Regions from separate parts of the Caldifermentibacillus hisashii genome, predicted to be linked through region 4. Evidence: riboswitches for the same ligand, from Rfam matches in the RefSeq annotation. Region 4 holds a riboswitch; each other region holds the start of a gene.
What was found. A riboswitch is a leader RNA that binds a small molecule or an ion and turns the genes downstream of it on or off. The one in region 4 is predicted to bind S-adenosylmethionine.
Positions count from the first base shown of each region.

Region 1: linked by a shared signal. The riboswitch ahead of NSQ14_RS16430 (methionine ABC transporter ATP-binding protein) and the one ahead of NSQ14_RS08325 (bifunctional homocysteine S-methyltransferase/methylenetetrahydrofolate reductase) in region 4 are both predicted to bind S-adenosylmethionine.
Region 2: linked by a shared signal. The riboswitch ahead of NSQ14_RS09795 (hypothetical protein) and the one ahead of NSQ14_RS08325 (bifunctional homocysteine S-methyltransferase/methylenetetrahydrofolate reductase) in region 4 are both predicted to bind S-adenosylmethionine.
Region 3: linked by a shared signal. The riboswitch ahead of metK (methionine adenosyltransferase) and the one ahead of NSQ14_RS08325 (bifunctional homocysteine S-methyltransferase/methylenetetrahydrofolate reductase) in region 4 are both predicted to bind S-adenosylmethionine.

Region 1 is NZ_CP155467.1:3,391,777-3,399,681, forward strand. Features, by position in the region: gene nhaC (Na+/H+ antiporter NhaC) at 1-824, shown strand, start outside; gene NSQ14_RS16420 (MetQ/NlpA family ABC transporter substrate-binding protein) at 1,112-1,951, opposite strand; gene NSQ14_RS16425 (methionine ABC transporter permease) at 2,016-2,690, opposite strand; gene NSQ14_RS16430 (methionine ABC transporter ATP-binding protein) at 2,680-3,693, opposite strand; SAM riboswitch class I at 3,830-3,936, opposite strand; gene NSQ14_RS16435 (carbon-nitrogen family hydrolase) at 4,067-4,843, opposite strand; gene NSQ14_RS16440 (pyridoxal phosphate-dependent aminotransferase) at 5,027-6,199, shown strand; gene NSQ14_RS16445 (lipoate--protein ligase family protein) at 6,461-7,255, shown strand; gene lipA (lipoyl synthase) at 7,239-7,905, shown strand, end outside.
Region 2 is NZ_CP155467.1:2,078,241-2,086,145, reverse strand. Features, by position in the region: gene NSQ14_RS09810 (VUT family protein) at 1-462, shown strand, start outside; gene NSQ14_RS09805 (hypothetical protein) at 572-862, shown strand; gene NSQ14_RS09800 (gamma carbonic anhydrase family protein) at 984-1,511, opposite strand; SAM riboswitch class I at 1,822-1,945, shown strand; gene NSQ14_RS09795 (hypothetical protein) at 2,037-2,381, shown strand; gene NSQ14_RS09790 (aminotransferase class I/II-fold pyridoxal phosphate-dependent enzyme) at 2,378-3,880, shown strand; gene speE (polyamine aminopropyltransferase) at 3,889-4,548, shown strand; gene speB (agmatinase) at 4,732-5,592, shown strand; gene NSQ14_RS09775 (YitT family protein) at 6,004-6,858, opposite strand; gene NSQ14_RS09770 (hypothetical protein) at 7,594-7,905, shown strand, end outside.
Region 3 is NZ_CP155467.1:2,868,195-2,876,099, reverse strand. Features, by position in the region: gene NSQ14_RS13940 (DUF2584 family protein) at 31-273, shown strand; gene NSQ14_RS13935 (PH domain-containing protein) at 436-807, shown strand; gene pckA (phosphoenolpyruvate carboxykinase (ATP)) at 1,171-2,751, opposite strand; SAM riboswitch class I at 2,994-3,098, shown strand; gene metK (methionine adenosyltransferase) at 3,430-4,626, shown strand; gene NSQ14_RS13920 (Rrf2 family transcriptional regulator) at 4,829-5,275, opposite strand; gene hmpA (NO-inducible flavohemoprotein) at 5,713-6,915, shown strand; gene NSQ14_RS13910 (gamma carbonic anhydrase family protein) at 6,960-7,484, opposite strand; gene NSQ14_RS13905 (tetraprenyl-beta-curcumene synthase family protein) at 7,687-7,905, shown strand, end outside.
Region 4 is NZ_CP155467.1:1,746,556-1,754,460, forward strand. Features, by position in the region: gene NSQ14_RS08295 (YqhV family protein) at 1-264, shown strand, start outside; gene NSQ14_RS08300 (acyl-[acyl-carrier-protein] thioesterase) at 330-1,085, opposite strand; gene NSQ14_RS08305 (ArsR/SmtB family transcription factor) at 1,278-1,604, shown strand; gene NSQ14_RS08310 (cation diffusion facilitator family transporter) at 1,765-2,709, shown strand; gene NSQ14_RS08315 (hypothetical protein) at 2,806-2,934, opposite strand; gene NSQ14_RS08320 (FMN-dependent NADH-azoreductase) at 2,993-3,613, opposite strand; SAM riboswitch class I at 3,917-4,029, shown strand; gene NSQ14_RS08325 (bifunctional homocysteine S-methyltransferase/methylenetetrahydrofolate reductase) at 4,091-5,950, shown strand; gene metH (methionine synthase) at 5,943-7,905, shown strand, end outside.

The DNA.
Region 1 (7,905 bases), 1.6 Mb from region 4:
ACATATTAGGAAGAAATATTGGTCAACATGACATGAACGGAACCAATATTGATGAAATTTTAACAGTAATGGATCAAGCTTTCGTCATTTCACCTTGGCTTTTGCTTGTACCCGTTATTATTATTCTCATGGTGGCAAAAAAGGTTCCTGCGTTGCCAGCCTTATTAACGGGTGCCTTTTTAGGTTGGTTTTGCCAAGTTTTTGTTCAAGGAGATCAGGTTTCCAATGCAATAATAGCCCTGACAGACGGCTATAGCATTGAAACCGGAAATAAGTTGGTGGATGAATTGTTCAATCGCGGCGGAATTGAAGATATGATGTACACCGTGTCATTAACGATTGTGGCAATGTCATTCGCAGGAATCATGGAGTCTACAGGTATGCTGGAGGTTATTTTAAATAAAATCATGAAGGTTGCTAAATCGGCTAAAAGTTTAATTCCTATAACAGAATTCTCATCTTTTTTCACCAATGTGGTTTGTGCCGAACAATATATCTCTATCCTATTACCGGGAAGGATGTTTCCTGCCGCCTTTAAAAAATATCATTTAAAATCGAAAAATTTGTCAAGAGCTTTGGAAGATGCAGGGACCCTAACATCCCCGCTCGTTCCTTGGAATACATGCGGCGTGTTTATTGCATCAACGTTAATGGTTAACCCGTTTGATTATATTCCATATGCGGTGCTGAACTACACAGTACCAATTATTGGCATTATTTTTGCCATAATTGGCTATAAAGTGGAGTATGTTGACCCTCATTCCGTGCAAAATACCGTGTTAACAAGCGACCAAAGCATAACCAGAAGCAAGGAGTTGCATTAGCAATCAGGTTTTACTGGAACAACTGTAGTGTCAGATGGCGGAAGATTTTGTTAAGGTCAACTGTGTTACATTAGCAACCAGGTTTTTGCTTGAACAACTGTAGGCATCATCTGCATAATTCATAAAGAAAAGGGACGTTTAGCCGTTCCCTCACACAAAACAACATATGGTAGCTAATCGACCTTGGAATGGTTCTTTTTATCAACCTTTAACATCATTGTCCCGGTTTTTATAATTGTTCATGGAAAAGGGGCAGCTTAATTCGCCCCCTTTCATTCGATAACGGTTTATTTTTCCATCCAAGTCGGTTTTCCAAAGCCTTTAAACTCTGAATCGATAACTTTTTCAAAATCATCCGATTGAACAACTTCAATGATATCTTTGGCGAATTGACTATTTTCATTTTCAGCTTTGACTGCAACGACATTTCGATATTTATCATCCATATTTTCTAATGTAAGTGCGTCTAATAAATTCATCCCTGCTGCAATCGCAAAATTCCCTGGAACTGTTGATAAATCTGCACTTTCAACAGCACGAGGGAGTTGTCCTGCTTCAAGCGGTTGGAATACCAGATTTTTTGGATTGCTGGTAACGTCCTTTTCAGAGACAGTTAATGGATCCGCATCTTTACTAATTTCTAGTAAGCCCGCATCCCGGAGTGTATTAAATGCTCTGGCCGCATTTGTCGGATCATTCGGAATCGCAACAGTCGCTTTGTTTTTTACTTCATCAATAGAATGAAATACGTTTGAATAAACGCCCATCGGTGCTGTTGGAACTGTGATTAAGGCAGATAAGTCCATATTGTTTTCCTTTTCAAAGTTTTCCAGATAGATCGTGTGTTGGAATAGATTAGCATCAATACTTCCTTGATTCAAGGCGATATTTGGTTGAATGTAATCACTGAATTCAACAAGTTCCACCTTATATCCTTTTTCTTCCAATTCGGGTTTAATTGCTTTTTTCACCATGTCTGCATATGGACCGGCTGTTGCACCGATTTTTATTTCTTTCTTTTCTGCATGTTCCTTACTTCCTGATGATTCTTTGCTCCCACTGTTTCCGCAAGCAGCAAGTAAGAAGATTGAAGATAAAACAATTAGAATCGATTTTATTTTTTTCATTTTATTTCCTCCATCATATTTTTTATATAACTGCAAGATTATTAAGCAGCATGTTACCTTAGTCTTATTTGTTTTTATTAACAGCTCTTGCCAACAAATCCCCGATCACTTGAATGATTTGGACAAGTATAATGAGGATAATAACGGTTGTGAACATGATGGTGTCGTCGTAACGGTAATAACCAAAGCGGATTGCCAAGTCACCGATTCCGCCGCCTCCAACTGTACCGGCCATAGCCGAAGTTCCGACCAGACTAATAATTGTAATCGTTACACTGGAAATGATTCCGGATTTTGCTTCCGGTAAAAGAACATCCTTAATAATCATCCAAGGGGTTCCACCGGCTGCAATGGCTGCTTCAATCACCCCGTAATCAATTTCCCGCAACGCACTTTCCACAAGCCGGGCAAAAAACGGAATGGCCGCAACCGACAAAGAGACACTTGCTGCTGTAGGTCCAATCGTTGTCCCTACAAGGAAAATGGTTAACGGGATTAAGGCAACTAGTAATATAATAAATGGGATCGAACGGATGACGTTCACAATAAATCCGATTACTAAGTTAATTACCCGGTTTTGCCAAAATAAACCTTTGTCCGTTACAAAAAGTAAGAACCCTAATGGCAATCCAATCAACAAGGAGACTAGTAAGGAAATTCCCACCATGTACAATGTTTGTAAAAATGAAGTCTGTATTTCCGGCAGCATTTCAACTAAATGGGCAACATCAAATTCCATTGTTCAGCACCTCCACTTCCGCGTTTCGATGTTCAATATAGTGAATCGCTTTATTTATTTCTTCTTGATCGCCGGTAAGTTCCATAATAAAAATTCCCAGTGGCCGTTCCTGGATGTATTCAATGGAACCATGTAGAAAATTTCCGTTAATTTGAAACTTCTTTAATGTTTCCGATACCACCCCTTCACCGGCAACCTCACCCCTAAACAGCAACTTCACTAAGGTTCCTTTCACCAATCGTAAAGTTGCTTTCGGTAAATCAAAGGATACGACACTTTGAATAAATTCCTTCGTCAGCTGTTCTTTCGGGGAAGCAAAAATATCATACACATTCCCCTGTTCTACGATTCTACCATTCTCCATAATTGCCATACGATGACAGATTTCTTTGACGACATCCATTTCATGAGTAATGATGATGATGGTAATGTTTAACTCTTTATTAATTTTTTTAAGCAAATTTAAAATTGATTTTGTTGTCGTTGGATCCAATGCCGATGTTGCTTCATCACATAGCAGGACTTTTGGATTATTCGCTAAAGCTCTGGCAATTCCGACCCGCTGTTTTTGCCCGCCGCTAAGTTGCCCGGGATAAACATCTTTTTTGTCCGCTAGACCGACCATGTCGAGCAGCTCAGCCACCCGTTTCTCAATTTTGTTTTTCGGTGTTTTCGATGCTTTTAATGCAAAAGCAATATTTTCTGCCACTGTTTTTTGACTCACCAAGTTAAAGTGTTGGAAAATCATTCCAATTTTTAAACGTGCTTGACGTAACCTTTTGCTATCCAGCTTGGTTAAATCCACCCCATCAACCGTAATTTTTCCGGAAGTCGGTCGTTCCAGTAAATTGATACAACGCAATAATGAACTTTTTCCCGCTCCCGAATAGCCCACGATACCAAATATTTCTTCATCGTGAATAGTGATAGAAACATTATCGACTGCTTTTACTTCACGATCTTTTGAAAAATATGTTTTTGTTAAATTCTTTATATCAATCATGGTTACCCCTCTCTCATGTCCATGAAAATCCTACTATATGAATCTCCGGCAATGTGTTCACCATTACGCACAAAATGCCACCAACAAAAAATGCCCCTCTCATCTGAAAGGAGCATTGACATCTATTGATCTCAAACTCTTATCTCTCAGATGGCGAACCAATCTGCAGGAGTTAGCACCTTCCCTTTTCAGGGGGTTGCTGTGACTTCATAGGGCCTGTCCCTCAGTCACTCGTGATAAGATAAATGTTTTCCGTATATAATTTTTATAAATTTTATTTTAATGATTGTTACTAAGTCTGTCAATATTATAATCAAAATTAATTTTCCAAAAGATTGGTTTTTAGGACCGGAACTATGACAATAGTAATTTTTTAATATAATTCCGGCCGGCGTGCATGAAAAATCGGAATGGTGTTTCGAACACGATCAACCTCGTCTAGCGGGATATCTGCATAAAAGATGCCTTCTCCTTCTTCACCGCTTAAATACACTTCTCCCCACGGTGAAATAATCATCGAATGCCCATTGTATTCATTATCCGGGTCATTTCCTACCCGATTGACTGCAACTACGAAACATTGATTTTCAATTGCACGGGCCTGCAACAAGATTTCCCAATGATCCATCCGTTGTTTCGGCCATTCAGCCGGGATAAACATTATTTTCGCTCCATCAAGCACATGTGCCCGAATCCATTCTGGGAAACGTAAATCAAAACAAATGACACCACCACATTCCACATGATCCAGCTTAAAAATATTTTTCGCTTGCCCGGGCTGCATATAAACAGGTTCATCCATTAACGGAAATAAATGGGCTTTATCATATTCTACGACAATGTCCCCATTCCTATTTGCCACATACATCGTGTTGAAGAACCCTTGAGCTTTTTTTGTTGCAACAGAACCGCCGACAATATGCATAGCGTGTTGTTTTGCAAGTCGGCTAAGCATATTTTTTGTCTGCTCTCCATTTTTATCTGCCAACGTTTCGAGTCCTTTCAAGGCATATCCCGTATTCCACATTTCCGGGAAAACAATCACATCGGCATCTTGCTTGGCCGCTTGTGAAATAAAACTTTCTACTTGCAAAAAATTTTTTTCCGGTTCACCAAAAGCAATATCCATCTGTACAATTGCCATTTTCATTATCATCACCCACTAGACATATATATTTTTAGATTATAAAATTAGTGTTAAAATTGCAAACATATTCAATTATTCATTGGATGGATAATGCTAACGATTTTCATGTATAACACCAATTTTGTTCGTTTTTTTAAAATAAACTTTATTATGTAAACCAATTTTCCATACAAAAGGTGAGATAAAATGGACTACTCAGAAAAGCTAAAGAGTTTACCGACCCAATTCTTTGCAAACTTGGTCGGAAAGGTGAATAAAGCCATTGAGGATGGTCGTGATGTCATTAACCTCGGCCAAGGGAATCCGGATCAACCGACACCGAAACATATCGTTCAAGCATTACAAAAAGCGGTTGAAGATCCAAATACGCACAAATATTCACCATTCCGCGGACTTCTCGAATTAAAGGAAGCGGTGTGTGATTTTTACAAAAAAGAATACGATGTAGATGTGGATCCGGTGCGTGAAGTGGCCATTCTTTTTGGCGCAAAAGCGGGTTTGGTCGAGCTTCCCATGTGCTTACTTAACCCGGGCGACCTCATGCTTTTACCGGACCCGGGCTATCCTGATTATTTATCGGGAGTTGTGTTGGCAGGCGTAGAATATGAGCTATTTCCATTGAAGGCGGAAAATCACTTTTTACCGGATTATAATGCCATTTCCAGTGATGTATTGGATGCGGCAAAACTGCTCTACTTAAATTACCCGAACAATCCGACCGGAGCTGTTGCGAATCTTGACTTTTTCAATCAAACTGTGAAATTGGCAAAAAAACATGAGATAACGGTCATGCATGATTTCGCTTATGGTGCCATTGGGTTCGACGGAAAAAAACCGGTTAGTTTCTTGCAAGCGGATGGCGCAAAGGATATTGGTGTGGAAATGTATACTTTGTCCAAAACTTATAATATGGCCGGCTGGCGCGTCGGATTCGCAGTTGGTAACCCGACCATTATCGAAGCAATAAACTTGATTCAGGATCATCTTTATGTCAGCCTTTTTCCCGCAGTGCAAAAAGCAGCCATTGCCGCATTAAGCGGGGATCAAACATGTGTAAAAGAGTTAGTTGCTCGCTATGAATCTAGGCGCAATGCTTTTGTTGATGCATGCAAACAAATCGGCTGGGATGTTACTGCCCCAAAAGGGTCTTTTTTCGCATGGCTTCCGGTACCGGATGGGTTTACCAGTCAATCGTTTGCTGATTATTTGTTGGATGCAGCTGATGTGGCGGTTGCACCCGGTAATGGTTTTGGCAAGTACGGAGAGGGGTTCATCCGGGTCGGTTTATTAATGGATGAATCCCGATTATTTGAAGCTGTACAGCGGATTGGGAATCTTGGCGTTTTTAAAAATAAATGATCGGCGAAAACATAATGCAATCCACCTATTGCAAGTGCTAATTGGAAAAACACTTGATTGTCGTTCTAAAATTCAAAGATTCCATAAACGATTCATAATTGGTGATTAATTATATACATTTTAAATAAATTATACTAAAATAATAGGGAATACTAAAATTTGGGATTAAATGGATATTTGTGACATTCCCGATTGGAGGAATCTTTATTGCAAACCGAGTGGGCCTTTATTGACACCGGTCATCTAAGTGCGGCTGTCAATATGGCGTTTGACGAATGTTTGTTGAATTGGTACAGTCAAGGGAACATTCCACCGACACTCAGATTTTACGGGTGGAATAAACCGACTTTGTCCATTGGTTATTTTCAGCGGGCAAAAACTATAAATTTTGATGCGGTAAAAAAATATGACTGTGAATTTGTCCGGCGTTTAACCGGTGGAAGTGCAGTGCTTCACGATGATGAATTAACGTATAGTCTTGTGATTTCTGAACGTGATCCGGGTATCCCGAAATCGGTCACGAAGGCGTATTATGTTTTATCCCAAGGCATTTTGGAAGGATATAGGAATTTAGGAGTTCCGGCAGAATTTGCGATTCCCAAACGAGAAATTGACCAAGAACGTTCGGCTATCTGTTTTGAAAAACCATCTTTTTATGAAATGGTTGTTGATGGAAAGAAAATCTGCGGAAATGCACAAACGAGGAAGAGCGGTGTTCTTATGCAGCATGGGTCTTTACCAATGAGTCTTGATACCGATATGCTTTTTGATTTGTTTGCTTTTTCCTCGGATGAGATGCGGAAAAGACGGAAGGAAAAGTTTGCCGCTAAAGCTACCTCTATCAAAGATGTTATAAATAAAACTTTGACATATGAGACGATGGTGGCAGCTTTCAAAAAAGGTTTTGAGACCGGACTCGGAATTCACCTTTCTCCGTTGACATTAACGGATGACCAGTGGGAGGAAATTCAGAAGTTAGCTCAGAGCAAATATGCGACAGATTTGTGGAATTATTATACGACCAAGGAGCGTGAAACCATTGGCACAGGAAACTGAATACATACGGAAACCGGAATGGCTGAAAATCAAATTGAATACGACGCAATCTTACGGTAATATTAAAAATTTGGTTAAAGGCAATCGATTAAATACGGTTTGTGAAGAAGCCAGATGCCCGAATATTTATGAATGCTGGAGTGAACGAGGCACAGCTACATTCATGATTTTAGGAAATGTTTGTACGCGCGGCTGTCGTTTTTGTGCAGTCGCTACCGGCCGACCGACAGAACTGGATTTGGCGGAACCTGAGCGAGTAGCTGATTCGGTGAGCGTCATGGGATTAAAGCATGTCGTTGTCACATCGGTAGCCCGCGATGATTTAAATGACGGCGGTGCAGCTGTGTTTGCGGAAACGGTTCGCGCCATTCGCCGGAAAAGTCCGGGTACAACGATTGAAATTTTGCCATCTGATATGAAAGGCGATTATGAAAGCTTACGAACATTGATGGACAGTAAGCCGGATATTTTTGACCATAATGTGGAAACTGTTCGCCGCTTGACCCCGAGAGTTCGTGCCATTGCCAAATATGACCGCTCCCTTGAATTATTGAAACGGGTAAAAGAAATCAGTCCTGAAACTCCGACAAAATCAAGCATTATGGTCGGACTAGGGGAGACAAAAGATGAGATTCTTGAAACAATGGACG
Region 2 (7,905 bases), 330 kb from region 4:
ATTCCGTGGGGTACTTTTTTAATCGGAGCTACATTTATTTTCCGTGACTTAGTTCAAAATAAATATGGCAAGGGAAAAACGTATCTGTTAATACTTATTGCCCTGATATTGTCTGCCGTTTCATCTTATCTCTTAGGTGACACCTTATGGATTGTGATGGCTTCAGCTTTATCATTTCTTATCGCCGAGTCGACGGATACCGAAATTTATTCGCGCTTAAAATTACCGATGAGTTGGCGGGTGTTATACAGCGGGCTTGTTGGTGGATTATTCGATTCAGTTGTTTTTATCATAATTGGTTTAAGTCCGCTTGGTGCCGGCTTTATTCCTTGGGAAGCAGTACCGGCAGCGATTATTGGTCAAGTGATTGTAAAAACGATCATGCAAGGCTGTGGGGCAATTTTGCTTTCTCTTATGGTAAAAAATTCCCGTTTCCGAGCATTGATTTTATCCCATTCTTAACGGCGAGTCATAAAATCCACCAGATTTCCATCAAATTTTGAATCCTTTCCATGAATAGATCGTATAATACAAATAATACTGTTCTGGCAGTGAGAGGAGATTAAATGTTATGGTTTCTACAATATTAAAATTGATTACGGGTGGCTTGGAAGCTTTTTGGGGAATACCGATTTTAGGGGGAGCCATTATTTTTAGTATGGCTTGGGCACCGCTCGGAATCATGTTTGTTTTGCATATCATTACGCTCATATTTTCAATAATGGAAAAAAGATCTTTTCATGGAAGTGTGTTAGGGATTATTACATCCTGTTTAGGTTGGATTCCATTTCTCGGAATGGCCCTTCACATTATTACAGCAATTCTCTTATTAATAGACGGATTTCGATCAAGTTTTAAATAGAAACGACCTATAGGGGCAGTCCCGGAAAGTTTTTTATAAACGGATGCCCCTATTTGAAGTGAATACAAGTACATTTTTATTAATCCCGTTAACAGTACGTATCTTTAGCAACCGTTCTTTCTTATTTATTTTTTAATTGGGAAAGAATATCAATGTACTCCTTCCCTTTTTGTACGTAAACTTCAATTGAACCTTGAATTAACATGAAATCATGATCTGACAATTCACGGGCAACTTTTCCGGGAGAGCCGACCACCAGCGAGCGGGGAGGGATTTTTTTTTCGCCGGTTATCAGTGTATTCGCACCGATAATACATTGTTCACCGATTTCAGCATCATCTAAAATAGTAGACCCCATACCTACAATTGTGTTTCTTCCAATCTTACAGCCATGTAAAATTACATTATGTCCTACTGTTACACCGTCTTTAATGATGGTCGGATGATCTTCATAAAGATGGATGGTTACATTATCTTGAATACTGCATTTTTCTCCGATAATGATGGGCCCTTCATCACCGCGTAAAACGGCATTAAACCATACGGAACTTTCCTTTCCTATTGTTACATCACCAATTAAATATGCCCCCGGAGCAATAAAAACACTATCGTGAACATTTGGTGTTTTTCCTTTATAAGGAATTAACATAGTTTTGCCTCCATTATATGAAAGATTTGTATATTACTATTTTATCAATAATTTGATAAATTCCAAGTTCCTATTTAAGGTTTGCACCCAAAAAGGTTATTTGAAAATATTTTACAAAATATTTAATAAATATATCTATGAGGATAAAAAATATTGTGCCATTCGTATATGATTTATAGAAATGTTTACTTTCTTGGAGTTTATGGTAAACCTATAAACGTGCAAAAAAATTTTATTAAGACATTTCCAAAATAAATTGACATGTCTTTTTAAATCCTTTATTATTATTCCAGCATAAATAAAAGTTTCTCTCTTATTAATAGCCGTTGAGACGAGGGGTCTAAGATACGGTGGCAAACCAGTTTGGTTCACAGAACTAAATATTGGGTGCCCAACCTGAGCACAAAATGAGTACATTTTGTGAGCAATAAGAGGATAAGCAGCTGATATTAATCGAAGCTTTCCTTGCCTTTGGAGAGCTTTTTTTATGCCTAAACAAAAAAATTGTGTTAGGAGTGGTTAATATTGGCAGAGAAATTTTTATTCATATCGGAATCTGCAATAGAAGGATATCAGAATCAAATACCTGATGCAGGGCGGGATTCAACTTTCCTTCAAAAACCGTTTATTAAAGCAGCTTGTGAAGTGTTTTCACCAACAAGTACAACTCATGCGAGCAGGGAAAATATGACAACAGCTGTCCAAAATACTGTACAAATTACCTGCGCTGCATTCATTGATACAGGAAACACAAATGAACTTTGCGGAATCGTAGAGGGAACTTGTAAGGTACATGAGCAAATTTCTAATAGGGCAATGGAGTTCGACAAGGTGCTTACTACACTTAATGATAGTGGTGGCTGCCGATGATGAACAAACTACTGGAATTTGAACAACCGTTGATAAAAGCAGCGCCTAAATTAGATCACAATCAATTGCCCTTATTTCAAACACTAGTTCAATATGCCAGAAGAGATGTTACACCATTTGATGTCCCGGGTCACAAAATGGGGGCACAAATGAATCCGTTACGAATGGTTCTCGGGGATATGACAATGCGGATGGACGTCAACTCAATGAAAGAACTTGATCTGTTAAGCCATCCCCAATCGGTAATCAAAGAAGCCCAGGAATTAGCGGCTGATGCATTTGGAGCCGATCATGCTTATTTTTTAGTTAACGGTACGACAATTGGTATTATTGCCATGATTTTAGCAGCAGTAAAACCGGGTGAAACGCTTCTTGTACCGAGAAATTGTCATAAATCCGTTATGAATGGAATAATTTTGAGCGGGGCAAAACCGATATTTATTCAACCCGAAGTCGACTTGCATTTTGGGATTGCCCACGGTGTGTCTGTTAAAAATGTAAGAAAGGCATTAAATGAAAATCCGGAAACGAAAGCAATCCTTGTCACATATCCAACCTATTTTGGTGTAATGAATGAATTGGTGGAAATTTGTGAACTCGCCCACGAACGGGGTGTAACAGTTCTTGTCGACAGTGCTCATGGTGCTCACTTGGCTTTTATGCCTGATGACTATATCGATCCTCTTACAGCCGGAGCTGATGCAGTTACCGTTAGCATGCATAAAACAGGGGGTTCCTTAACCCAAAGTTCATTACTATTATTAAAAGGGAACCGAATTGCTCCGGAACGTATGCAAAAAATAGTGAATATGTTACAAACAACAAGTGCGAACTATTTGTTAATGAGTTCTTTGGATGTGGCACGAAGAGAGATGGTTCTGTTTGGAAAAAAGCGGTATAGGGAATTAAAACCGATTGTAATGGATGCTGTTCTGTCCATTGAAGCAAATTCGAACTATGAAGTATTAAAAGAAGCCTACGTGGAGAAATATTTCCAACAATCATATGATTGGACAAAACTTGTTATCCGTGTAAATGGAATTGGTTTTACCGGCTTTGATGTCTACACAATTTTAAAAGAAGAATACGGCATTCAAATGGAATTGGCTGAAGGATATGTCATTATGGCTGTGATTAGCTCGTTCGACACGAAAGAATCCATCGACAAACTAGTTTTTGCCTTGAAGGATATTGAGAAAAAGTATGGAAAACATGCAACGATCATTTCTACTCACGTCACAACAAGTGAAGTAAATAAATTAGTTCTTGTTCCGCGCGATGCTTTTTATGCTGAGCAAGAATCTATACCGATTGATCAAGCTGTTGGACGGATAAGTGCGGATACATTGATGATTTATCCGCCGGGTATTCCTCTTGTTATACCGGGAGAATTAATTTCCAACGAGGTGCTCAATCAATATCATTATTACTGTCAAACAATCGGGAGTGTATTAACTGAAGCAAAAGAGGCAAACCATATTAAAGTTGTGAAGGAATGATGTCATAAATGAATTGGTACACGGAATCGTGGAGCGATGAATGCAAATTTTCCATTGCTTACGATGAGAAAATTTATAGTGAAAAAACACCTTTCCAACAAATTGATTTTTATAAGGGTAAGGAGTTTGGCACATTTTTCACTTTAGATGGTTTGATGATGGTAAATGAAAAAGATGAATTTATTTACCACGAGATGATTGTTCACCCCGCATTCGCCACAAACCCAAATATAAAACGAGTTCTAATCATCGGTGGCGGTGATGGCGGTACGGCTCGTGAAGTTTTACGGTACAAATCGGTTGAAGAAGTGGTCATGGTTGAAATTGATGAACGTGTTTTTCGACTGTGTCAAAAGTATTTACCTGTTACTGCCGGCGGGATCGAGGAAGAGCCGCGAATGACCTTGAAATTCGAGGATGGTTTGGCTTATGTGAAAAAAGCACCCGATGCGTCGTTTGATTTAATTCTTGTTGATTCCACTGATCCGATTTCTGTAGGAGAAGGTCTTTTTACAATCGAATTTTATCAAGAATGTTATCGAGTATTAAGAAATGATGGAATCTTAATTAATCAGCATGAGTCACCATATTTTACTGAATATGCAGAAAATATGAAAAGGGCACACAAAAAGATTAAACATATTTTTCCTATTACGCATGTTTATTAGTACCATATGCCGACATATCCTTCCGGTCACTGGTTATTCGGCTTTGCTTCAAAGGTGTACGATCCGTTGCTAGATTTACACACGGAAGATTGGAAAAAATTTAAGATTCAAACAAAATATTACAATACCGAACTCCACCGCGGGCGTTTTGTTTGCCGAATTACGTAAGGGAGGCACTAGTAGATGGGGAATAAAAATATGAATATAAGTACTTTTATCGGTTGTGATAAATCTTATGAAGAAGCAAGCCTTGTTTTGTTCGGGGTACCTTTTGACGGAACAACGAGTTTCCGTCCGGGTACCCGTTTTGCAATGCAGGCAATTCGTACGGATTCATATGGTTTGGAAACTTATTCACCATATTTGGATCGGGATTTGGAGAATATAGCTGCTTTTGACGGTGGGGACTTAGACTTGCCATTTGGAAATACCGAAAAGGTAATGGATATTATTTTTGAATATAGCCGGGGCGTTTTAACTGATGGGAAGAAATTTCTAATGGTAGGGGGAGAACACCTTGTTAGTCTTTCTTCAATTAAAGCAGCATATGAAAAATATTCGGACTTACATTTGATCCATATTGATGCGCATACCGATCTACGTGAACATTATTTAGGTGAAAAACTGTCCCACGCTTCAGTCATTCGCAATTGTCATGGGTTTCTCGGTGACGGTCGGATTTTCCAATTCGGGATTCGCTCCGGTTTAAAAGAAGAATTTGAATGGGCAAAAGAACATACATATTTGGAAAAATTTTCTCTTGAAACATTTGCGGAAAAGATGGACGAATTAGCTAATGTGCCTGTTTATATTACGATTGATCTTGATGTTCTTGATCCGGGCATTTTTCCCGGCACTGGAACACCGGAACCGGGTGGAATTTCATATCGTGATTTATTAGATGCAATTGGGCATATGCAAAAATTGAACCAAATTGTTGCGGCAGACGTGGTTGAGTTATCACCACCATATGACCCTTCAGGCGCATCAACTGCAGTGGCATGTAAAACCGTTCGGGAAATGTTATTGACATTAGGGAAATAAATACGTGGGAGGTTCTTCATTCCTTACTAATGGTTAGTTGAACGGGCTGTTTATCCCACCTTTTTAAATGAAGTATCTTGATATGGGGGCTTGTCTCGCCGTTATGGTGGGAAAAAAGAATGTTAAAGACATAACATGTTGACGTTGGCTAATATGTTATGTCTTTTATTCTGTTTTTGGTTCAGATATTTTTTCGGCTTACTCAAAATGGGCCATCTATGAAAGACGTATTTTTTTACGTTTAAAATGCAAAAATGTCCGGCAAATATACGAATTCGCTTATTGCGGGACATTTTATATTTTTTCGGTGAACTAGAGAGGCTTCAGTAGCATTACCTCGCAAGCGATAATATTTTTTCGCTGACTATGACTCTGCTCTCGCCTAGAGGTTCGACAGTTGCCGAGTTTTCTTTACCAAATCTGATGAAACCGACCAATTACGTTTTGCGTTGAAATAATGCTGACAAATGATTTTGGATCTGCTGATTTCACAATTTGTTTTAATTGATGCATTTCACCTTTCATGATAACACAATACAACACTGTTTTGTCCTTTTGGGTATAGCCACCGCTTGCATTCCACATTGTCGTCCCGCGATGAAGTTCTTTTGTAATCGCCTCGTTCACTTCTTTCCCTTTATCTGTAATAATCAATAATGAGATGCGATCAACGTGGTTTAAGATAATATTATAAGTTTTCATGGATGAATAAAACGATATAATGGTGTACAAGGCAATTTCGCTATTAAAAATAAAGCCGGATAAAATAACAATAATTGTATTAATAATTAAGTTTGACTTTCCGACTGTGATATTACGATATTTTGCAATCACCCGTGATAATATATCAAAACCGCCTTCCGAACCGCCGCGACGGAGAACAAGACCACAACCGACCGCATTTAAAACCCCACCGAAAATAGCAGATAGTAAAGGATCATCCGTCCAAATATGTTTAATCGGGACTATTAATAAGAAAAACGAAACTAAACTTGTTGCTAATATTGTATAGAAGCTAAATTTTTTGCCCAGATAAATATATCCTAAGATCAGTAATGGTATATTTAAAAGGAAATAATAAACACCAACGTTAATAGGAATAAAATGGTTGAGTAATTGGGAAAAACCACTTACCCCTCCGGATAATAACCCTGCCGGTATGGTAAACATATTTAGTGCAAAAGCAGTAATAATTGTTCCAAGAACCATACAAAATAAGTCAATGAAAGTACTTATATTTGTTTTCTTTGTCATTATCGTTTCCATTTGAAATTAAACCTCGTTTTAAAAAATGATGATTTTTAGTCCTCATATATAGTAGCACCTTTACTTTTATTTAGAAAGGTATTTTTTGTGAAAAATATATCATGAATGAAGCGAATTTTTAGGGGTTGAATATAGAATTATCATGTCCTAAAATATATATTGCTTTTCATAAACTAATGATCCTGAAAATAAATAAGCAATAAACTGCCATTCAGAAAAAAATTTAAGTCGGGAAGTGAGGCAGGATTTTTAATAGTATAAGAAAGTATAAAAATACAAGTAAATAACTTGGGATTAGTTTTATTGTCTAGCTCCGAGCGCCAGCGACTAGCAAACTTCACTCCCCTCCACTACGATAAGTCAACATCGGCTCGTGACTCGCCGTGTTTCCTTTTCCTTAGAAAAAGCTAATCGCTTTTTCTTCGTGCGATGCCTATTCAAGGAAGCAAATCTGTTCTCATTGCGGGGCGCTCCAGTTTGTACGTCGCTAAGCGGGCGCTCTGCGCTTTTCTTAAAGAACATCGGTGAAATTTATACAAATGTGGCCGCAAAAATTTATATGGTTTTGCTGTGTTGTTCATGCATAATAGGTCCTTGACCAATATTCAGAAAAAATGTAAAATATATACAAAACCCTCTCTTGATTCTCCTTTCTCGTACCTCCAGTTTTCATTTTTCGTTCTGTTAACAATACCCTTCAATAATGAAAATTGTAATAATGAGAGGACTGAAGGAATGAGAACACATAATACAAATGTAGTCGAATTTGCACAAACAGTATCATGTACGAAAAAATTCCGCCATGATTATCCAATTCCGGAACCATTAAAAAAACTGTTATTAATCGATATCTATCATGACTTTACCGGTTTCGTTTTATCACAATATTTATCCGAGGCGCAACCGTTTATTGATGAGTTTTTATCTTTTCATCCAACGCAAAGTAATAAAAAATTTTCATTAGAGCAAAATCTGTTTTGGTGGTATGTACTTTACCAAAATTCTGTGAACGATGAGATGAATGTTATTGATCAATACGTTTTAGAA
Region 3 (7,905 bases), 1.1 Mb from region 4:
GAAAACTAACAAAAATAAGGAGGTTTTTTTATGGGTATGCCGGTTCAATTGGAGTCGGTAATTGTCATTACAGGAAAAGAAACACGTTTAAAAGAAAACTATTTTCAAATTGTCAAAGAAGGATATCATCTTTTTCCATTGGATACATCTTTAATAGTGAAAAGAATGGAAGATGATGAAATTGTCGGCTCAGGTGTAATTAACAAGCTGGAATGGTCTGAAGGAAAAACAACGATCATATACAGGTTGACAGCATTAAAAACAATTAATTAAGGCACAAGTAAACACAAAAAAAGCTGGTTTTTCTAAAAACTTACGCTCAAAATACAATATGTTGGGCCACACTTTTCATGGTATGCTTTTTTTAAATGGAAAATTCCAGAAGTCGATGTGCAATCCTAATTAGAATGAAAGAATAAAAGGAGGGTATTATTTATGGCTGAAACACAAGCAATTTTGGAATGGACGCTGATTTCCGAATGTCCGATTCCAAATGACGTTCAAGACATCTTGGTGGAAGGGGAAGTTGCTGTTGCTGCTTATAAAACATTTCGCGACAGTGCCATTTTTACAAACAAAAGATTAATTGTCAGAGATGCTCAAGGAATAACCGGGAAAAAGGTTGAAATATACTCGCTTCCTTATTCATCAATCAATATGTGGTCGACTGAAAATGCAGGCACTTTTTTGGATGTTAATGCCGAAGTAGAATTATGGACAAGAGCCGGCCATATTAAAGTGAATGTAAAAAAAGGAGTCGATATCCGTAAACTCGACAAGCTCATTGCCGAAGCGGTTTTACTATGACTAGACTGAAAGAAAATGGACTTTGGCAAAAAGAATGACAAATGATATTCCATGTTGGGAGCAATTAAAAGAACAGGGCTGTATAGAAAGTCAAAAATTAATTTAATTTGAATAGTTTGATTGAAGTGAAGGTGGCGGCGACTCCTGCGGGAACAGCACGAGCCGAAGACCCTGCAGGATCGAGGTAACGAGCGACGAAGCGGCTGAGGCCGTGCCCGCGGAAAGCGTCCGCCACTGAAACGAAAATAAACCGAATCTATTCTTTTAACAATAAAATTTAGAAAGTTGTACTTTTAGGACAGCCCTGTAAACGTGAATGGTGGATTGCTGACCATATCCGGTCCTTGTTTTTTCTATCAGTTATTACGCAATTGGTCCTCCAAGTTTCTCAATTTCCGCATCAATATCGGTAAATTTCTTAAAGTTTTCCCGGAACTTCCCTGCTAATTCTTTTGCTTTTCCTTTATAGGCCAATTCATCTTTCCATGTTTTATTCGGTAAAAGCACCTCATCCGGAACACCGGGAACATGAACCGGGATATGAAGTCCAAAAATTTCATCCTTGACGGTCTCCACATGTTTCAATTTTCCTTCAATCGCAGCTTGCACCATTGCCCTAGTGTAAGCAAGCTTCATACGGTTGCCTACACCGTAAACGCCGCCTGTCCAACCGGTATTGACTAAAAATACTTGCACCTTATGCTCATCAATTTTTTTGCCGAGCATTTCCGCATAACGCTTGGCCGGTAAAGGTAAGAACGGTGCACCGTAGCAGGTGGAAAAGGTCGCTTCCGGTTCAGTCACCCCACGTTCTGTCCCGGCAAGTTTGCTTGTATACCCGCTCAAGAAATGATACATGGCTTGTTCTTTTGTCAATTTTGAAATCGGTGGAAGTACGCCGAATGCATCGGCCGTTAAGAAAATAATCGTTGACGGGTGACCGGCTACACTTGGTTGAACAATATTATCGATCGCATCAATCGGGTAAGCGGCCCGTGTATTCTCCGTTAAACTACCATTATCAAAATCCGGTATTCTTGTATTCTCGTTTACTACAACATTTTCTAAAACGGCCCCGAATTTAATCGCATCATAGATTTGCGGTTCTTTTTCTCGGGATAGATGAATGCACTTCGCATAGCATCCGCCTTCAATATTAAACACGCCGTGATTCGACCAGCCATGTTCATCATCCCCGATTAAACGCCGGTTTTTATCTGTTGATAGCGTTGTTTTACCGGTACCGGATAAGCCAAAGAACAGTGCAACATCCCCGTCATCCCCGACATTGGCAGAGCAATGCATAGAGAAAATATCTTGCTCGGGAAGCAAATAGTTCATAATTGTAAAAATTGATTTTTTCATTTCACCGGCATATTCTGTTCCACCAATCAGAACAACCTTCTCTTCAAAAGAAATAATAATAAATGTTTCCGATCTAACGCCATCAATGACCGGATCAGCTTTGAAATCCGGTGCAAAAATAACTGTAAATTGACTTTGGTGATTTTTCAATTCTTCTTCGGTTGGGCGGATAAACAACTGATGGGCAAATAAATTATGCCATGCATATTCGGTTATCACCTGGATTGGCAGTTGATATAATTTGTCTTCGCCGGCAAATCCTTTAAACACGTACAGTTCTTTCTTGTGTTTTAAATAATGCAAAACTTTATGATACAATCTGTTAAATACTTTTTTTGAGATTGGTTGGTTGACACTGCCCCAATCGATTTTATTCAGCACAGAGTTTTCTTGAACAATATATTTATCTTTCGGTGATCTCCCCGTATACTTCCCGGTTGTTACACTGATTGCACCTTTGTCAGTTAGTAAGCCTTCTTTATTGTTAATAATTTTTTCCATTAACTGTGGAACGGATAATTGTACTAAAATATTATTTCCATTTACTAATTCATACAGACTGTTTACCGTACTTACCATTTTCATTAGTAAACCTTCCCCTTTGTTATTTTCTCATACCCTTCGAAAAATAGTATAACATATATATTTTATTAGTCTATACTATTCAAAGAAAAAAATTGCCCCATTTTCCATTCATTTTTAAGCTCATTTTTCTAATTTAGATAACGGAATTGAATTGGTTTTCTAAAAAACTTTTTTAATCTCTGTTTAAAACAATTGACATATTTCTCATATCATGTATGATTTATCTATAACGGATACTCTTATCCCGAGATGGTGGAGGGACAGGCCCGAGGAAACCCGGCAACCTACTTATTGCAAGTAAGGTGCTAACCGATGCAAGGTGATTCCTTGAACGATAAGAGTGAAAGGAAGACGTGCGCAACCTTTCCTCATGGGAAGGTGTTTTTTTTTGCTAATAGGAAAGTAGAAATTTTTCAATTTCTACTTTCCTAACGCATAAGTGCAATTACGGCTCTGCTTTCGCCTAATGGCTCGGCAGTCACCGAGTTTTCTTTAGATTTTTGTATAATTATATCTCCAATTTGAATGGGGAATGCTTATTAATATAATAAAGCAGATGTTTTAAAAACGTTCCGATGTTGATCCTGGGCATTGGCTTGTATCCGTTTCAAATAAAAAGCTGGCTTTTACTTTTATAAAATGAATGCCAGCGCGATTTTAAGGAGGAAAATTATGGGGACACGACATCTATTTACTTCAGAGTCGGTAACGGAAGGACATCCGGATAAAATTTGCGATCAAATATCAGATGCGATTCTGGATGCGATTTTAAGCGAAGATCCGAATGCCCGTGTTGCTGCGGAAACATCCATTACAACCGGGTTAGTGCTTGTATTTGGAGAAATTTCCACAACTTCTTATGTTGATATTCCAAAAATAGTACGGGATACGGTTCGGGAAATTGGTTATACGCGGGCAAAATATGGGTTTGATGCAGAGACCTGTGGCGTATTGACAGCCATCGATGAACAATCACCGGATATTGCGATGGGCGTTAACCAAGCTTTGGAAGCGCGCGAAGGCTTGATGACTGATGATGAAATCGAAGCAATCGGTGCCGGAGACCAAGGGTTGATGTTTGGTTTTGCCTGCAATGAAACGAGTGAGTTGATGCCGCTTCCGATATCATTAGCGCATCGGCTGGCACGGAGGCTTGCTGAAGTTAGAAAAGAAGAAATTATTCCATATTTGCGTCCGGACGGGAAAACTCAAGTAACTGTAGAATATGATGAAAATGGCAAACCGGTTCGAATCGATACAATTGTTATTTCAACACAACACCACCCAGAAGTAAATTTGGATCAGATAAAAAAGGATATTCATGAATTCGTTATTAAAAAGGTTGTTCCAAACGAGTTTATTGATGATAAAACGAAATTTTTTATTAATCCGACTGGCCGTTTTGTTGTCGGTGGACCACAAGGTGATGCCGGGTTAACGGGGAGAAAAATCATTGTCGATACATATGGGGGTTATGCTCATCATGGTGGCGGTGCGTTCTCCGGAAAAGACCCGACGAAAGTGGATCGTTCCGCTTCTTATGCTGCCCGATATGTGGCGAAAAATATTGTTGCAGCCGGACTTGCCGATAAATGTGAAGTACAGCTTGCTTATGCGATTGGGGTTGCCCAACCGGTTTCAATTTCTATTGATACATTCGGGACGGGGCAAGTTGATGAAGCAGTTTTAGTTGATCTAGTCCGTAAACATTTTGACTTAAGACCGGCCGGAATTATCAAAATGCTTGATTTACGCAGACCGATTTATAAACAAACAGCGGCATACGGACATTTTGGTCGGACGGATATAAACTTGCCGTGGGAACGAACAGATAAAGCTGAGTTATTGAAAAAAGCAGCAATGGGATAATTATTGTGGAGAACTTCTAATATCGAATCATTTAAAATATTGATTTATCAAGTTTTTTAAACAAGAAAGGGGCATCCAAAAGTCGAAAAAATGACTTTCTGGACAGCCCCTTTCTTGAGTTATAAAGTCCATGGGAGAAGTTAAATCCTAATAAAGAGATTTTAGAAATTGATTTCAGATTTGTATAACTATGGTTTGCTACTCATTGTATTTCTTTAAATAGTAATTCCTGATAGGCCTCGGGCGACTTTACAATATCGGCCAGTGTATACTTATCCAAAACATGAAGATACGCCTGTAAAGCTTCTCTTAATATATGAGAAAGTCCGCAAACCGGAGTAATGACACAAGCATTCGGGGTGTCGGGATTAAAACAATCAACTAAATAAAAACCATCTTCTGTTTGCCGGACAAGTTTACCGATATTGATGTCGCCGGGTGGAAGGGCCAAACGAAAACCCCCGTTTCTTCCCCGTACGGTTTCAATAATTCCAAGCTTTCCTAAGTGATGAACCACTTTCATTAAATGATTTTTTGAAATACCATAGGCATCTGAAATTTCCTGAATATTGCAAAGTCTATCTGTTTCAAGTGAAGCTAAATAGATCAATGTTCGTAAAGAAAAATCTGTATAAGAAGTCAGTTTCATTATCATCACCAATCATAGATTTTGCATGGATAGATTATTATCACTACGGCTATCTCAATTATACTACATTTATTATTTTAACGGGCAGGAAGATTCCTATCTCAATATTTTCGAGTTTATAAAGAAGGTAGAGGATGAACTGTTCGCATACGTCCGTTTGGTTCAAAACTGACCATGAGTGGGGAATGGAGAAAATCCCACAGATAACAGCAAGGTTAGGCCCCAAAAAATTATAGTCAACGAGGAAAATAGGTAGGAGAGGGGGTACCCACATACATCTGATTAGTTCAACTGACAATCAATTCTTCCACCGATTAAAGTACCAGTTTATTAATTGTGAACGTTTTTTAAAAGATGTATTTTAAATATTGCTTTAAAGAGAGAATTATTTTAGATTAAAGATGTATTTAATTTACATGTTAAAGGAGATGGTAATAGTGTTATCTGAAAAGACAGTCAAAATTGTAAAATCAACCGTACCTGTATTAGAGGAATATGGCACAACGATTACAAGCACATTTTACAAAAGAATGTTTCAAAATCATCCTGAACTGTTAAATTATTTTAACCATGTGAACCAACGAAGAGGAACTCAACCGACTGCTTTAGCCAACACAGTCATTGCTGCAGGAAAACATATTGATGAATTAGAGATAATTTTACCGGCAGTAAAACAAATTGCCCATAAACATCGGGCTTTAAGCATTAGACCGGAACATTATCCGATTGTTGGTGAAAACTTATTGGCCGCAATTAAAGAGGTATTGGGTGAAGCAGCAACAGATGAAATTTTGCAAGCGTGGGCAGAAGCGTATGAGGAAATTGCCAATGTATTTATTCAAGTTGAAGGGGAAATGTATCGGGAAGCCAGCTTACAAAAAGGCGGTTGGACTGACTTTAAAGCATTTACAGTTATTGATAAAATTAAAGAAAGTGAAGTAATTACATCTTTTTATTTAAAACCAACGGATGGCGCATCTATTCCAACTTACTTACCCGGGCAATACATAACAGTTCGCCTAAGCATACCCGATGAAAAATTCAAACATAATCGCCATTATAGTTTATCATGTGCACCCGGGAATGATTATTTCCGCATTTCTGTAAAACGGGAAAATGAATGTGAACCGTTGGGTGTGGTATCGAATTATTTACATGATCATGTACATGTCGGGGATCAACTAGAAATCAGTGCACCGGCTGGAGATTTTGTATTAAATACGGAAGAAACTGAACCTGTCGCATTCATTAGCGGTGGAGTCGGAATTACGCCGTTATTAAGTATGTTTGAGACATTGGTTAAGGATAATAGCGAACGTGAAATCACATTTATCCAAGCTGCCAAAAACGAAAATGTGCAAGCGTTCGGTGATTATGTTAAGGAGCTTGCGAAAAAACTAAACAAGGCAAAAGTTTATACAGTTTTAGAACAAAAAAATCTTGAGGAGACCGACTGTGATCATATCGGCTATATCGATCTTTCATTTTTACAAAAGGTTGTATCTAAAAATACTATTTGTTATCTATGTGGACCGGTACCCTTTATGAAAGCTGTTGTTCAAATATTAAATCAGATGGGTTTGCCTGAACACCATATTCGCTATGAGTTCTTTGGTCCAAAGGTAGATTTTATTCAATAGTTTGCAGTGGATGAAAAGACCGGGAAATGAGATATCCGGTCTTTTTAGTTATTGTCTCTTAAATTTTTATAATATTGCCCTTTCTCCCGGTATTCTTTGTAAATCCGATTCATTTCTTCATAATCTTCGTCAGTTAAATCCCGGATTACTTTTGCCGGTCTGCCGAAAGCCATTGTATGTGGCGGGATTTTTTTGCCGGGTGGGACAAGACTTCCGGCACCTAAAAAAGCATGTTCGCCAATTTCCGCGCCATCAAGAACAATGGAACCCATCCCGACAAGCGCATTTTTACGAATGATGCAACTATGCAAGGTAACCTGATGCCCGATAGTCACATTCTCTTCCAAAATCAACGGATTACCGGGACTTTGGTGAAGCATGCATAAGTCTTGAATATTTGTGTTATTCCCGATTTTTGTCGGCGCCACATCACCACGAATTACCGTTTGAAACCACACGCTGGAATATTCCCCAATTTCCACATCTCCGGTTACCGTAACAAAATCAGCCAAATAAGCCGTTTCAGCAATCTTTGGGTATTTCCCTTTATAGGGATATATTTTATACATCCAACTCCACCCTTCATGAAAATCTACCTAGTCTATTTTACATGATAATAATTAATTATTCACGCTTAACATAGGAGTAAAGTTAGAATAAAGAAAACTACGCCGGAAAAAACAGGTCATTACAAATTCAAGTTGTTTTTCGATATAATATACTTTATATAAAAAAACTATATTGTAATAAGTGATAAGTGAGGCGAATCAAGTGGCAGTTCCATCTGGCCCAATAACGTTAATGATTCATTCATATAAGAAAATTTTTCCAGCTGTTCATAAGGAACTAGACTATTGGAAAAAGCGGGCGAATGAAATACCGAATGAAGAATTGCGAAAACAGGCGCTTTTAAGTATTAAGAATAAACGATTCCATTGTGAAGGTGGATCAATATTGGCTCTTTTGGCAGAGAAAAACTATCCGAAAGTT
Region 4 (7,905 bases):
TTCGAAAAGGCAATTTTGGGGATGGCATTTTTACGCATTTTTTCCGGATCCTTAGAAATATTAGTTGCACTAATTATTTTGAAGTTAAACAATGTAGAGAAAGCTTTAGTTGTCAATAGCTCTTTAGCATTGATCGGACCGCTTATTTTAATTACAACAACGTCCATTGGTTTAATCGGGATGGCAGATAAAATTTCTTTTACAAAAATTATTTGGGTATTTATCGGAATTGCCTTTATTCTGTATGGAGTAAAGAGTGGCTAGAAAGAAAATCATAGTGATGAGGCTCCCTAATAAAATAAAGAGCCTCATTTCAAAAGATGAACGAATTATCTTTCGCTTATTTCTACTGTCGCTTTAAAAACAGTACTTCCGGAATCTCCCTTTTGACCTTCGATATAAATTTTGTTTTCACGAGATTCTGATACATCACGAAACAATGTGATGGTATCGCCCGGTAAGGCTTCATTAATAAAATTTACTTCAATCGCCTTTACTTCAAATTGCCGGTGATTTTCGATTGGAAAACAATCCATTGCATAGTCAACATATCTGGAATTGTTTAAATGTCCGTTAAAATCTACATCACTATACCCGATTACTTTTTGATATACTTTTTCAAGATGTCCATTGCCATTCAATTTCCCCAGTTTTTTCTCAAGAGCTCTTTCTTTAATGACACTTGGATAATGAATGCCAATTGCATCATTGCGTTTCAGTCTCCGTTGGTGGATATCCATTAATACCCAGACCGAAACCGCCCGGATGATGATTTCTCCATTGGCGTCACGGACAAGATAATCTCTTTTAAATTCGATTCGTTTAGGTTCTAGCGGCCAAGTTTCAATCGTTATTTTCTCGTCCCATTCCGGCATTCGTGTAATTTCAACACGAATTCGAATTAAAACCCAACTTACCCCAAATTGGCTTTCCAGTTGTTCAATTCCATAACCTAATTCGACTGAGGCCAGACTTGCGACATCTTGAAAATAGCTAAAAAGGGTGCTTAATTTCACTTTTTTTGTAAAATCAACATCGCGTAAATCAACATGAATTTTTGACTGGAAACGAATATTTTGTTCCATAATGAATCCTCTTTTCTATATGTCCATTATTGGAGTTTTGTAATGAAGCATAAGTTTATCGTAACAAATGAATAAAAAATTTGCTATCCCTGACCAAATTTACTTACTGAAAAAGTTTATCTGGATTTAACTGGATTAATATATGAATATATGTTAATATATAAATATAAGAATATGGAAGGTGATCATTTTATGGGGGAAGATGAAAGACTCGAGAAACCGAATGAGAAAGATTTAGACGAGGAAACATTATTTGTCGTTTCACAGACCTTTAAAGCATTGAGCGATCCGACACGAATCCGGATTCTAAATTTGCTTTTCGAAAAGGAATACGCGGTAAATGAAATTGCTAAAACCTTAGGATTACGACAATCGACCGTATCCCATCAATTACGTTTTTTAAAAAATTTACGGCTTGTGAAGTACCGTCGAGAGAAAACGACTTTATATTATTCCTATGACGATAACCATGTCATGGATTTATTAAAACAAGCCATTGAACATGCACGCCATGAATAAAATGTCTTATGTCCACATAGATTCGTCGGTGACCATTTTTTCTAATTAAGATAGGATAATAAGGACGGAGGAAAAATTTTTTTCACTGGAACATTCCTATATGAACATGGATAAATATATTGGAAGTAAAAAAATATGCTTCATACGTAGGGGGATTAAAATGTCAAACCATCATGGCCATAGCCATTCCCATACAGGAAATAAAAAAGCCTTATTGATAAGTTTTTTGATCATAACAGGATATATGATTGTTGAAGCAATTGGCGGGTTATTAACGAACAGCTTAGCACTTCTTTCCGATGCCGGTCATATGTTAAGTGATTCAATTTCATTGGGGATTGGATTATTAGCATTTACTTTTGGGGAAAAAGTTGCAAATTATAGTAAAACATACGGATATAAACGATTGGAAATATTGGCGGCCTTTTTTAATGGTCTAACGCTTATTGTGATTGCTGCGTTTATCATTTATGAGGCAATTGGCAGATTTTCCAACCCGCCGGAAATTGCGTCAACAGGTATGTTTGTAATCGGGATTATTGGTTTATTTGTCAATATTCTTGTTGCTTGGATTATGATGCGCCAAGGTGATACGCATGAAAATTTAAATTTGCATGCAGCCTTTTTGCATGTAATAAGCGATATGTTAGGTTCGATAGGAGCAATTGTTGCGGCCATTCTCATTATGCTATTTGGTTGGGGTTGGGCCGATCCGGTTGCCAGTCTTATTGTTGCCGTCTTAGTTTTGAACAGTGGTTGGCGGGTTACCATGGATTCTCTTCATATCTTAATGGAGGGGACACCGCAAAATATTGATATTGATGACATTGTAAACACAATGATAAACATACCCGGAGTAATCAGTGTTCATGATTTGCATGTATGGAGCATTACGAGCGGAAGCAATGCCCTATCCTGCCATGCTGTTGTTGACGGGGATTTATCGATCACTGATTGTCAAAAGATTTTACGGAACATTGAACATGAATTGGCTCATAAAGGGATTCAACATGTCACCGTTCAAATGGAGAACAGTGAAAATCCCCATGAAAATTCAGTTATGTGTAGGACCCAATATGAAGTTCACCTTCACCATCAACATTAAAAAAGCAATTGGAAAACAATAAAACGCCATCGTAGGCGTTTTATTTGTGGCATCAGTGGGATAAAAAACCCCACCGATGGAAGTTTCACTTTACTGTTATTTCTTCTTAGTTGTTTTTAACAATTTTTCCTCTTTACTGTTACCGCCGTAATCGGGCAATTGTCCGGCATGGGTTTCGTGATATTTTGATCCGGAGTCATTATGATTGTGATCGTCCTTTACCAAAAGACTCACCTCCATCTATCTTTGTTGTTCATCCTAAATAAAGAATAAACAGTCATTCCTAAAAAGCTTTTGCCAATTGTTGGGCTTTTTCGACTGCTTTTTCTACAATTTCATCGGCTTTTTCCGGGTTATGGTCCATCCCTTCAACAAATAGTTGATGAAAGTCGGTCACACCTAAAAAGGTAAAAATGGTTTTCACATATTGGCTGGCCGGGTCTGAACCATTATATACTCCTCCGTTTGCTTGAATATGTAGGACTTTTTTTCCTTTCACAATACCGACCGATCCGGTTTCCGTATACTTAAATGTTTTCCCGGCCACGGTAATACAGTCAATCCAAGCTTTTAATCGTGTCGGTATACTTAAGTTCCACAACGGGTTCGCAATAATAATTTTATCTTGTTGCAGAAATTCTTCCGTATATGAATTGAACATATTTACCTTCTGCTGTTGGGAATCAGATAACGAATCAAAAGGTTTTCCTTGATTCAAATCATTCCATGCATTAAGCAGGTCTCGGTCAATCTCAGGGACGTTTACATGATATAAATTTATATCTTTAATCTTATGATCCGGGTGCATCTCTTTATAAGCGTTAAGGAAGGCATCGGTTACTTTCATAGACCGAGATACTTCTTGATTTAGCGGGTGTGCCCTGACAATTAAAACATTTACCATTATTTTTTCTCCTCTCGAAACCATTCTATCTTTTTCACTTGATATTAGTAGTATAAGCACAATGTTCATTTTTATCAAAAGTTTTTGCAACGAAATAATGGGTGAAAATTAGGAATATTATTGAGAAAAATTTGGTTTGAACTATTTGCCCGGTTTCTAACCGACTTTGACTGAACAAGATTGGAATAGACGAATGGCCAAAAAAAGACAAAAATATTTTATGAAGTTTTCATTTTTTTATTGATTATTTTATCAAAATTCGTTAAAGTAAGAGTAATTTATATTAAAAAAATAAATGGATGATTCTTATCAAGAGAAGTGGAGGGACTGGCCCGATGAAGCTTCAGCAACCGGATACCCATGGGTACCACGGTGCTAAATCCAACGTGCTTTCTTTTCAGCACGAAAGATAAGAAGAAGATTAGATAAAAAAAGTCTTCTTCTTTGGAAGGCTTTTTTCTATTGGGGGGGAACACAATGGGATTAATACAAGATCTTGAAAAGCAAATTTTGATAGCGGACGGCGCTATGGGAACACTGTTGTATTCATATGGGATTGATCGTTGTTTTGAAGAACTAAATGTATCAAATCCGCAAGAAATTGAACGGATTCATCGGGAGTATATTGAAGCGGGAGCCAAGATCATTCAAACCAATACATATGGAGCAAATCGGATCAAACTTGCCCGATACGGATTGGAAAACGAAGTACAAGAAATTAACGCAAAAGCAGTTGAAATCGCAAAAAAAGCGGTAAAGACAAGCGGTAAGCCGGTTTATGTTCTCGGTACAATCGGTGGGATCCGGACTTTCCAAAAAGCAATTTTTTCAACAAATGATATTTTACAATGCTTCGAGGAACAATTGGACATATTACTGGAAGAACAAGTTGACGGAATCTTATTAGAAACCTATTATGATTTAGATGAAATAAAAGCGGTTCTCGAAGTAGCAAGAAAGAAAACAGATTTACCGATAATGGCAAATGTTTCTTTACATGAAAAGGGTGTATTGCAAAACGGGACTCCTTTGGCGGAAGGTTTCAACCAACTTATTGATCTTGGCGCAAATATCGTTGGACTGAATTGTCGGCTTGGACCATACCATATGATTCAATCATTTGAGGAGATCCCTATACCAAATGGTGCATTTTTATCTGCTTATCCAAATGGAAGTTTGCCAAGAATGGAAGATGGACGATTAGTATATGAGTCGGATGAACAATACTTTTATGAAGCAACGATTCAATTCGTAAAAGAAGGGGTCCGTTTATTGGGAGGATGTTGCGGCACAAGACCCGAACATATTAGAGCAATGGCTGAGGCGGTGAAAAATCTTTCTCCGGTCACTGAGAAAAAAGTTATTAAAGAAAAACCAATCATTCAATTAACACAAATTCAACAAGTTCATGAACCGTCTCTGGTTGATATCGTAAAAAGTAGAAGATCCGTTATTGTTGAATTTGATCCGCCTAAAACATTGCCGATGAGTCAATTTTTATCAGGGGTTAGCGCGTTAAAAAACGCAAAGATTGACGCAATTACACTTGCGGATAATTCTTTGGCATCACCGCGGATTAGTAATGTTGCTTGTGCTCAAATTGTGAAGAATCGTTATCATCTCCGCCCGATTGTTCATTTAACTTGCCGGGACCGGAATTTAATCGGTATTCAATCACATATAATGGGATTACATGCGTTAGGTATCCATGACATTTTAGCATTAACCGGTGATCCGACAAAAATTGGTGATTTTCCCGGAGCTTCATCGGTTTTTGATTTGACTTCATTTGACTTAATTCGGTTAATTAAGCAATTTAATGAAGGTTTATCCTATTCCGGAACATCTTTAGGAGAAAAAACAAATTTCACAGTAGCGGCTGCTTTTAACCCTCATGTAAAAATTATTGAAAAATCAGTTGCTAGATTAGAAAAGAAAATTCACTCCGGTGCCGATTATTTTATTACACAACCGGTTTATTCCGAAGAGTTGATTATTAATATCTATGACGCAACGAAACATTTAGATGTTCCGATTTATATCGGGATTATGCCGTTAACGAGCACTCGCAATGCGGAATTCATTCATAATGAAGTACCCGGAATTAAACTGCCTGATTCCGTTCGTGAACAAATGAAAAAGGTAGGAAATGATAAAGAACAAGGGAAGCGGGAAGGGATTGCGATTGCGAAACATTTGATTGATGTCGCCTTTGATCTCTTTCACGGCATTTATCTGATTACCCCGTTTTTAAATTATCAAATGTCTGTTGAACTCATCAATTACATTCATGAAAAAGAACAGATGAAAGTAGAAAGGGAGATTACCAGTGTATAAGTTGAACAGACAGTTGGAAAAAAAGATTCTCATCCTGGATGGAGCAATGGGAACAATGATTCAGCAAAAAGAACTTTCCATAGAGGACTTCGGGGGAGAGGAATACGATGGCTGTAATGAGTACTTGAATATAACGGCTCCGCTCGTGATAAAAAGTATTCATGAAGCTTATTTAGAAGCGGGTGCGGATATAATCGAAACAAATACATTCGGCGGAACCCCGCTTGTTCTTGATGAGTACGGGCTTGGTCATTTAAGTTTTGAAATTAATAAAATAGGTGCGGAATTGGCTGTACAGGCGGCAAAAAAATATTCTACAGAACAATGGCCCCGCTTTGTAGCGGGTTCAATGGGTCCGACAACAAAAACGTTATCCGTGACCGGTGGTGCCACCTTTTATCAATTAGTGGAAAATTACCAAGTTCAAGCAGAAGGTTTATTGGCCGGTGGTGTTGACTTTTTACTGCTGGAAACGAGTCAAGATATGTTAAATGTGAAAGCAGCCTTCTTGGGCATACAGGAAGCGGCAAAAAAAATGGGCATTCAAGTTCCGCTTATGCTGTCCGGAACGATCGAACCAATGGGGACAACATTAGCCGGGCAGGATATTGAAGCTTTTTATATATCAAGTGAACATATCAAACCATTTGCTGTGGGACTCAACTGTGCAACCGGACCCGAATTTATGACGGATCATATCCGGACTTTAGCTGATATGGCCGAAATTGCCGTGAGCTGTTATCCGAATGCCGGACTTCCGGATGAAGAAGGACATTACCATGAAACGCCGCTGTCACTCGCGCAAAAAATAAAAGATTTTGCTGAAAAAGGATGGTTAAATATTGCCGGCGGTTGTTGCGGAACGACACCGGACCACATTCGTGAATTGGCTAAAGTACTTTCAAACATTCAACCGAGACCGTTAGGCGAAAAACGGCATGAACATCGTGTTTCCGGTATCGAACCGTTAAGATATGATGAAACGATGCGACCGCTATTTGTTGGTGAGCGGACGAATGTGATCGGATCAAGGAAATTTAAACGTTTGATTTCAGAGGGGAAATATGAAGAAGCGGCTGAAATCGCCCGCAATCAAGTGAAAAACGGAGCCCATGTCATTGATGTTTGTCTTGCTGATCCGGATCGGGATGAGCTTCATGATATGGAAAAGTTTATCAAAGAAGTTGTCAAGAAAGTTAAGGTTCCTTTAGTTATTGATTCAACCGATTGGCAGGTTACAAAACGGGCACTGGAATATATCCAAGGGAAGTCGATTATTAACTCGATAAATTTAGAAGATGGCATGAAACGATTTCATGAAATAATTCCGCTCATGAAACAATTTGGTGCGGCCGTTGTTGTTGTTGGTACCATTGATGAGAGTGGAATGGCTTTAACGAGGGAGCAAAAATTAGCTGTCGCAAAACGTTCATATGATATTTTGGTAAATGAATACGGCATTTCACCTACTGATATTATTTTCGACCCGCTCGTTTTTCCGGTTGGTACCGGTGATGAACAATATATCGGTTCTGCCAAAGAAACAGTAGAAGGAATCCGGTTGATAAAAGAAACATTCCCCGATTGTTTAACCATACTTGGTATCAGTAATGTTTCATTTGGACTCCCGGCGGCCGGTAGAGAAGTACTGAATGCAGTTTTTTTATATCACTGTACACAAGCAGGGTTAGATTATGCAATTGTGAATACAGAAAAATTAGAACGGTATGCCTCGATTCCCGAAGAAGAACGGATTTTGGCAGAAAAATTATTATTTGAAACAAATGATATAACCCTTGCTGAATTTACCAATTTTTATCGTGATAAAAAGAAAGAAGAAAAACAACCGGATGTTCATTTATCTTTGGAAGAACGGCTGGCGCAATATGTTGTGGAAGGGACAAAACAAGGATTAATCGATGATTTAAAATTAGCGTTAGAAAAATATAAAAATC